One region of the Pontibacter sp. 13R65 genome, then DNA from elsewhere that is predicted to be linked to it. Evidence: riboswitches for the same ligand, from Rfam matches in the RefSeq annotation. Region 1 holds a riboswitch; the other holds the start of a gene.

Region 1 (4,668 bases):
CGCCCATGTCTTTTATGTTGGTTTTCATGCCGCCTGGGTTCGAGCCAAAGTCTGGTTCGGTGAGACCGAAGCAGCCCAGCCACTCGCCACTCGCCAGCTTGGGCAGGTATTTTTTTCGCTGTTCTTCTGAGCCGTAGGCGTAAATGGGGTACATCACCAGCGAGCCCTGCACCGAGGCGGTAGAGCGCATGCCGGAGTCGCCACGTTCTATCTCCTGCATTATTAACCCATAGCTGATGTAGTCCAGGCCACCGCCGCCATACTCTTCCGGGATGGTAGGACCGAAAGCGCCTACTTCGCCGAACTTCTGCACAATTTCTGATGGAAAATGCGCCTCCTGGGCCCATTGTTCTATGTTAGGCGAAATTTCCCGCTTCACAAAATCGCGCATGGTTTGCCGTATGAGCTTGTGCTCTTCGGTTAGCAAATCATCTATGTTGAAATAATCGGGTGCTCCTGTAGATTGGTAGGCCATGCTGTAGTTGTTGATTGATCGTTGGCAATTGCTGTTTCTTCCTTTATAACAGTACGTAAAATGCGAATGAGCAATAGCAACAAATTAAGAATTCAGACATATAATCCATAAAAAAAAGCCTCACCAATAACTTGATGAGGCTCTTCTTCAAAAATGGGTGATTCTAAAACTTCAGGCCCAGCGAAAGCAGGAAATTGCGGGTGGCCTGCGGGTAGTAGTGGTTGTAGTCGTAGCGGCCAGGGTCGCCGGCATACATCTCGCTCCAGGTGTACCCATTGGCTTCGTGCTTTTTATTGAGCAGGTTGTTTACCAGCAGGGCCAGCTCCACTTCGCGCATAAACTGAGGCTTTAGTGTGTAGCGTAGGCGCAGGTCCAGCACCTGGTAAGCAGCTATGCTACGGTCGTTGCTGGAGGTATTGTCTAGGTACTGCTTGCCTACTGTTTTGTAAAGCAATGCCGCTTTGAACCCACGCACCGGCTGCACCTCTACCGAATGGCCAGAGATAACGGCCGGTGAAAAGGAAATATCTGTTTCCTTGTACTCATTCTCCACAATACCTTCTACATTATAGTCTTCGTCGTAGATATACACTGTTTCGGTGTAGTTGCGGATCTTGTTGCGGCTTAGGGTCAGGTTGCTGCGTACTTCAATAAACTCGCCAAGGCTTACAGCACCAGCCAGCTCAACGCCTGCTCTGTAGCTGTCTTTGATGTTGGTGCGAAGGCCGTTGCCCACATCATTTAGCTGCCCGGTCAGCACCAGCTGGTTCTGGTAATCCATGTAATACACGTTGGCATCGAGGGAGTACCGGTAGCCTGGCGTAGACTCCATTACTCCGCCTGTAGTACCACGTAGCCGATAACCAGCTTCGAGGTTGTACATCCGTTCGGCCTGCGGCCTGATGCCACGCTCCCTGTCTACATCCGATTGGTCTGTAAAGTCGGAGCGTACCGGCTCGCGGTTTCCGACTGCAAGCGAGGTATAGAAGGTTTGGTTGTCGGTGAGGGCATAGGTAACCCCCGCCTTCGGGTTAAAGAAAGCGAAATCTGCCTCCTGGCTTACGTCACGCCTGTCGTCGTCAAGGCCCTCAACGCTGTAGCCGATGGTACGGAACTGCAGGTCCCCAAACAGCCCCAGCTTCTGACTTAGTTGGTAAGTGGCTTTTGTGTAGATGTTGAAATCTGTTTTAACGGCATTGTTATCGTAGTACCGGTGCCTGATGCTGCTGCTGGAGGCATATTGCGCCCATATCACTTCGCCAAAGTGGTCGCCGTCGTACTGGTTTATTCCTCCGCCAACTGTTGTTACCAGCCTGCGGTCGTTGGAGTAGTAGTTAAAGGCGTAAGTGGCTCCATAGAAATAATTATCGAGCCATTTGCGCTGGATCAGGTCTGATCGGGTAATGGTGGTGTCGCCAATGACAACTGGTGCAATGTTATAGTCTGAGAATTTGCGGTTGGTCCGGTATTGTTCGTAGTAGCCTTTGCCCCTGGTAAAGTGCAGCGCCCCGCCAAAGTCGAAGTTGCTGCCGAAGGTTTTGGAGTAGTGCAACTGGTAGTGGTCCTGCTGGTAATTATCCGTTTCGTTATCGTAAGTGAGGGAGTTGTAGGTGCGGTTGGTAGCCAGCATCTCCTCCGGAACGCCGTTCCAGGCCTGGTAGGTCTGCTCTACCCCCGAAAAGGTCACAAACTTCAGGGTGCTGGTTTTGCCGTGGTAGCCTACTGCCAGGTAATACGATTTCAGGTCGGAGAAGGCACGGTCTACGTAGCCATCCGAAGAGATTTTAGAAAGGCGCGCATCTACGGTAAACTTATCGTTGAGGAGACCGGAGCCAAACGAGAGGCTATGGCGCCTGGTGTTATAGGAGCCGTATGTGTTAAGCGCCTCCGCATAAGCCTCTCTGTTCAACCCCAGTGTACTCATGTTGATGCTGGCTCCGAAAGCGGCTGCTCCATTGGTTGATGTTCCTACACCTCGCTGCACCTGTATATCCTGCACCGAGGAACCTAGGTCCGGCATGTTCACAAAAAAGGCGCCATGGCTCTCCGCATCGTTTATCGGGATGCCATTTACGGTTACATTGATGCGGGTAATGTCGGAACCCCGTATCCGGATACCTGTGTACCCCACTCCCGCCCCTGCATCTGAGTTCACCACAACAGATGGTGTCTGGTCAAGCAGGTACGGGATGTCTTGCCCGAAATTGCGCTCTGCAATTTCCTCTTTGCTTACGTTGGTGTAGGTTGTGGCTGTTTTCTCGGTAGCTCTGGTAGCTGTTACCACTACTTCGGAGGTGTGCACGCTCCTGGGGTTCAGCCCAATATCGAGGCGGCGGCTGGCGTTAAGGCTTACCTGCCGCTCCTCGGAGTCGAAGCCCACAAAAGTAACCTGCACAGTGTACGTTGCCCCAACTGGCAAATTGCTGAACTCGTAGTAGCCGTTTTGGTCGGTAGTGGTGGCCAGGCTATTTGCTTCTTTTATAAGCACAGTGGCGCCTGGTAAGGCTTCGCTCTGAACGGCATTGGTAATGTGCCCGCTCAGGTTAGCCTGGGCAAACAACTGCAATGGCAACAGCATAGCAGCCATCGCAATTAAAAAATACTTCATGAGGTAAAATAAAAGAAATAGGTAAAACACTGAGGTTGGCCAGGGGTTAGCCACCTGTATTATAGTTTTCCTCCGTTTTCCCTTCGCCGGCATTACCCGGATCAGGTTCAATGGGTATGATCTCAGCCCGTAATTCTAAAGGCACCCCTAAACTGCCACAAAAGTACTTCCTTATTCTGGTTAATGCAAAGGTGCTTCAGCAGCAATTCAAGGAGCTATGACTACAGCAAGGGGGCAGCAGCTATTTTTTTTAAGTAAAGATAAAAACCACTTACCCCAAAAGTACGTTCTAAATCATAAACAGACACTTAGTCCTCAGCTTCTTAAGAGCTTGAGGCAACACGTGTCGGTTTTCGATTTTTTATTTTTTAAGTTGAAATGTGATGATGATCAGTCTACTTTATACGTTTGCCTTACTATCTATACTGGCGTATTACGCATTCTCGCCACACAAAAAATTCGACGTGCCGCCATCTACCGATAACGACGATGATGGGGGCGAACCAATTGGCGATGACTTACCAGATTTGGACCTCCCACCAGGCATATCATTACCTATCAATGATTTTGAACCTGAATATGACCTCAGAAGAATTAAGGTCCCCAAGTTTCCGGAGCCTTCATTACAGTGACTACAAACTTAAATCCCCGGCTGATCAGCATCAACCGGGGATTCTTTTTAAGGCAAATTTTAGAGATTTCAGATACCAGATAAACAAATTTTATTTCTGAGGCTGGACTTCAACCTTCCTTCTGCTTCTGCCAGAGACCTTTGGTCAACCATTTAACAATTTAACCATTAAGCCATCTCACAACCAATCAAATTCTTCTAATGAAAATGCCCTTCCAGAGGCTCTGAGGGCTTTGGAATGACATGGGCTATCTAGAGCACTTCAATGCTGAAAGTTCTTTCGAAGGCCTGTTTGGGGGCAATGTGCTCTATTCCTTCTTTCTCTTCGAGTTTACCTGTGTCGCCTTCGCTGCTTGCAACGCCGCACCAGGGCTCTATGCACACAAACGGAGCTCCGTTTGCTTTTGCCCAAATGCCCAGGTAAGGGAATCCTTCAAAAGAGATTTCGAGGCGCAGCGGGTTGGTGCGGCTGGCCAGTTGCAACCGCTGCGACTTTGTGTTTTTAAACACCAAGGCATCTTTCTGAAACAAGTCGTGGTGAAGGGGCAGCACGCGCTCCTGCTCCAGCACACGCTCCGTATCGTTGGTTAGCAGGCCCTGCTCGTTTAGCAGGTAACGGCTTAGAGTTTCTTCCTGCTCAAATTCAATAAAGTAATCGGTGTACTGCTCCTGCGGGTAAAGCGGCACATTAAATCCAGGGTGGCCACCTACCGAAAAGTAAAGCGCCTCGCCGTCGTCGTTGCGGACCAGGTAAGTGACCTCAAGCTTGCTGCCCATCAGTTTGTAGGCGATCAGGAGGCTGAACTTATACGGATACTGCGCCAGCGTGTCCTCATTCTGCTTCAGTTCAAAAACCAGCTTGTCGGTGTGCTCCTCCACAAGCTCAAACTCGCTGTTCCGGGCAAAGCCGTGTCGTTTCATGTGGAAACGTTTACCTTTGGCCTCAAACCCGTT
Region 2 (4,668 bases), on a different contig from region 1:
TCCTCGAAGATATTAGCTGTGCCTCCTATAATCTTATCAGCACCTAATAGCTCCCGTGCCTCCACCGGCGACATGTCTGTTTTGCCCAGGTGAACACCGTCTGCGCCTACCTCTGCGGCTAACTTTGCATTATCGTTTATAATAAAGGTGCTGCCATAGGTGCGGCAGATCGCCTGCGTTTGCAGGGCCTCCTCTTTCCATTCCTCGTATGGCTGGTCCTTTACCCGTAACTGCACCCAGTCCGCGCCGGCGGCACAGGCTACTTCAGCGGCTTGTGCATGAGTGTTGCTGTTCAGCGCCTGCGTGATGTAGTGCAGTTTTGCTATGTTCTTCATCGGGAGGTTTATAAATAAATTTCTGATCCCTGCGCCTTAAATGCCTCTGCTCTTTCGGCCATGCCTTTGTCCAGCACTTCTTCTGTGGCTACACCTGTTTTTTCGGCGTAGTCGCGTACTTCCTGGGTTATTTTCATGGAGCAGAAGTTGGGGCCGCACATGGAGCAGAAGTGGGCTACTTTAGCACCTTCAGCAGGTAAGGTTTCGTCGTGGAACTCGCGGGCGGTATCTGGGTCGAGCGACAGGTTGAACTGGTCCTGCCACCGGAACTCGAAGCGCGCTTTGCTCAGGGCGTTGTCGCGGTACTGTGCGCCGGGGTGACCTTTGGCTAAGTCGGCAGCGTGGGCAGCCAGTTTGTAGGTGATGACACCGTCTTTTACATCTTTTTTGTTCGGCAAGCCGAGGTGCTCTTTCGGGGTAACGTAGCAAAGCATGGCAGTGCCAAACCAACCTATCATAGCGGCACCAATGGCCGAGGTAATGTGGTCGTAGCCGGGCGCAATATCGGTGGTGAGGGGGCCGAGGGTATAGAACGGTGCTTCGTGGCACTCCTTCAGCTGCTTCTCCATGTTCTCCTTGATCAGGTGCATCGGAATGTGGCCGGGACCTTCAATAATCACCTGTACATCGTGCTTCCAGGCAATTTTTGTCAGCTCGCCCAGCGTCTCCAGTTCGGCAAATTGCGCGGCATCGTTGGCATCGGCAATACAGCCGGGGCGTAGTCCGTCGCCCAGCGAGAAGGCCACATCGTAAGCTTTCATGATCTCGCATATCTCTTCGAAGTGTGTGTACAGGAAGCTTTCTTTATGATGCGCCAGGCACCATTTCGCCATAATAGAACCACCTCGCGAGACAATACCGGTTACACGTTTGGCTGTGAGTGGCACGTAGCGCAGCAGCACACCTGCATGAATCGTGAAATAGTCCACACCCTGTTCTGCCTGCTCAATGAGGGTGTCGCGGAAAATCTCCCAGGTCAGGTCTTCGGCTTTGCCGTTCACCTTCTCCAGCGCCTGGTAAATAGGTACGGTGCCAATCGGAACAGGTGAGTTGCGGATAATCCACTCGCGGGTTTCATGAATGTTTTTGCCGGTGCTAAGGTCCATGATGGTATCGGCGCCCCAGCGGCAGGCCCATACGGCTTTTTCTACTTCTTCCTCAATGCTGGAGGTAACAGCAGAGTTGCCGATGTTAGCATTAATCTTCACCAGGAAATTCCGGCCAATAATCATCGGCTCGCTTTCAGGGTGGTTGATGTTGCTCGGGATAATGGCACGGCCTGCTGCTACTTCGGCTCTTACGAATTCGGGTGTGATGAAGCCTTTGGGTGTATTAGCTCCGAAGCTGTGGCCTTCGTGCTGATGCCCCAGCTCCTTCAGTTCCTGGATGCGCTGGTTCTCGCGGATGGCGATGTACTCCATCTCGGGCGTGATAATGCCTTTGCGGGCATAATGCAACTGGCTCACGTTCTGCCCCGGCTTCGCCTTCAGCGGTTTGCGGATGTGTTCAAACCTAAAAGCATCGAGGTTGCTGTCTTCTTTTCTGGCTTTGCCATAGGCTGAACTCACGTCCTGCAGTTCCTCCACATCACCCCGGTTCAGAATCCATTCTTCGCGCAGGCGTGGCAGGCCCTGACGCACATCAATCTCGACACTAGGGTCGGTGTAGGGGCCACTGGTGTCGTACACGGTTACCGGTGCATTGGTTTCGCGGGTTTCCTCGCCCAGGAATTTATGCACAGTGTCTTCCAGCACAATTTCACGCATGGCAACTTTAATATTGTGCAGCTGGCCCGGCACATAAACTTTGCGGGAGCCTGTAAAAGGAGAGCGCGTAATGGCACTGGCGGTTGGTGTTTTTTCTTTTCTCATCTTTTTTAGATACTAGATGTTAGATTTTTTGGAAGTACACAAGACACAGGACTTTTCAAGTGATGCAAAATGATTTGTCCTATCTATTTCTTTGATTCTGGTGCTGGAGGAAAGGCTAGCATGAGTCTCACTGCTAGTGCGAGCTTGTAGCTCGTACTTTCAACTTTTAAAACCAGACTTGCTGCCAATTTGACTACAGCCGATTAATCTTTCAATAGAGCAAATAGGAGGTACGAGCTACAAGCTCGCACCAGCAACAGGAGGAAGCGGTTTGGCTTACCCGCCCTGTGTGGCTTTGATGACGGTGAGTTTATCGTTTTCCTGCAGTTGGTGTGCCTCCCATTGTATTTTGGGCACAATCTGGTTGTTCACGGCAATGGCGATGCCACGCGTGTGGGGCAGCTGCAGTCTGTTAAGGACAGCAGCAACGGTTTGGGGAAGCTGTAGCTCCTCCGGCTGGTTGTTAATAAATATTTTCATGGTTTGCTCGGGATGTGATGCAGGTAGCATGAACGCTGGTGCGCCGAGCGGCAACAAGAAGAAGTAGGAAGACTGGTGTGTTTCTCATATACTTTTCCCTTCGTCAGTGCTAACTGTATCAGGTTCAGAGGGTATATCTCAGTTCTGCGCTTTGTTTTTGTGGCAGAACACCCCTAAAGTGTATTCCAAAGGTAGAAGGAGCGTTGGAGAAAAGCAATTACTTTTTTAATACAGACAGGTTTTCCTACAGCAGTAGCTGGTGCAGACACCTTTGGAGGACCCTTTTCATTTAAATAATTTGGGCTCTGCACTTCCGTTATAAGGTGCATGCAATAAATCAAAAATCAGATAACTTGATAGCAGGCATATTGCGTAAGCAAGAGGCGGTGTGGAAGATTAAAAACAGAATGGATAAAGAAGTACTACAGCAGCAAGAACCTCCTGGCAGGTTAAGTGGCATGTTCAGGGCCTTAAAGTACCGCAACTATAGGCTATTTTTTGTAGGGCAAGGTATTTCGCTAATCGGCACCTGGATGCAGCAGATTGCCCTAAGCTGGTTGGTGTACCGCCTGACTGATTCTGTTTTTTTGTTGGGAGCTGTAACATTTTGCAACCAAGTGCCCGCTTTCCTTTTGGGTCCGATTGCGGGAGTGGCTTCTGATAAGTTTAACCGCCACCGGACACTCCTTATTACGCAGGCACTCTCTATGGTGCAGGCTTCTACCTTGGCCGCACTCGTTCTGACAGATCAGATTCAGGTCTGGCATATTCTGTCGCTAAGTGCCTTTTTGGGTACCGTTAATGCATTCGACATTTCTGCCAGGCAAGCTTTTGTGATCGAGATGGTAGAGAAGCGGGAGGATGTGAGCAATGCCATTGCCCTGAATTCTTCTATGTTTAATATGGCGCGCTTGGTAGGTCCGTCTATTGCAGGTATTCTGATTGCGCTGGTAGGAGAGGGCATGTGCTTTTTGCTCAATGCAGTGAGCTATGTGGCCGTAATTGGGTCGCTGCTGCTCATGCGGCTTAAGTTTGTGGAGCGAGTGAAGCAGGAACGAAAGGTATGGGCTTCTCTGACAGAAGGCTTTAGCTATGCCTTCGGGTTTGCGCCCATACGTGCGCTGCTACTCATTGTGGCGCAGCTGAGCCTGTTTGGGATGCCCTTTAGTGTGCTCATGCCGGTTTTCGCCCGCGACATTCTGCATGGCGGGGCTAACACACTTGGTTACCTGATGGGAGCATCGGGTGTGGGAGCATTAGTTGGGGCCTTGTTTCTGGCGCAGCGCAAGTCGGTGCTGGGCATGGGCAAACTGATTGTGTTTACGATGCTGCTGTTTGGGGTGGGCCTAATGGCTTTTGCGTTATCGGAAGTGCTACTGGTATCGCTGGTGTGTATGTTTGTGAGCGGATTTGGCATGATCGTGTCGATGGCCTCTTGTAATACTTTGCTGCAGACGATTGTGGAAGACGACAAACGTGGTCGTGTAATGAGCCTCTACAGCATGGCTTTTATGGGCATGGCACCCTTTGGCAGCATGCTGGCAGGAGCGGTAGCAGAACATATTGGCGTATCGTATACACTGGTAGGTTGTGGGTTCCTGGTCGCCATCAGCATAGTACCATTTGCTTTTAACCTCGCCAAATTGCGCAAACTCGTTTACCCGATCTACCAGCGCCTCGGTATCATTCCGGAGATTGCCACAGGTTTGCAATCTGCCTCTAACCTTACTGCCCCACCTGAAGAGAGATGATTTTTGGCCAAACCAGAAGGGAAGACCTTAAAAGATGGTTTTTGAGAGGAAGAGGGTATAAGCAGCCACATCAAAAAAGCCTCCGGAAGGCCATTTTTATTAGAATAATTTACTCTAAGGCCAACTCTAGTAAATATCAGATTATAAAAAACACCTGCGCCTGCTCCAGGAGGGGCAGGCGCAGGTGTAGAAGCTTATCTGACAACAGCAGAACTATTTTTTCCGGATGAG

What was found. Region 1 has a riboswitch for thiamine pyrophosphate ahead of ACMA1I_RS02135 (TonB-dependent receptor). Riboswitches for the same ligand answer to the same signal wherever they lie in the genome.
Region 2: another riboswitch for thiamine pyrophosphate. It lies ahead of thiS (sulfur carrier protein ThiS); the one in region 1 lies ahead of ACMA1I_RS02135 (TonB-dependent receptor).

Annotation. Positions count from the first base shown of each region.
Region 1 covers NZ_JBLIQL010000001.1:474,425-479,092, reverse strand. The annotation lists gene ACMA1I_RS02140 (acyl-CoA dehydrogenase family protein) at 1-475, opposite strand, end outside; gene ACMA1I_RS02135 (TonB-dependent receptor) at 639-3,083, opposite strand; TPP riboswitch at 3,145-3,242, opposite strand; gene ACMA1I_RS02130 (hypothetical protein) at 3,467-3,715, shown strand; gene ACMA1I_RS02125 (aldose 1-epimerase family protein) at 3,967-4,668, opposite strand, start outside.
Region 2 covers NZ_JBLIQL010000006.1:83,191-87,858, reverse strand. The annotation lists gene ACMA1I_RS09615 (thiamine phosphate synthase) at 1-335, opposite strand, end outside; gene thiC (phosphomethylpyrimidine synthase ThiC) at 344-2,206, opposite strand; gene thiS (sulfur carrier protein ThiS) at 2,483-2,686, opposite strand; TPP riboswitch at 2,765-2,871, opposite strand; gene ACMA1I_RS09600 (MFS transporter) at 3,094-4,437, shown strand; gene ACMA1I_RS09595 (LysM peptidoglycan-binding domain-containing protein) at 4,651-4,668, opposite strand, start outside.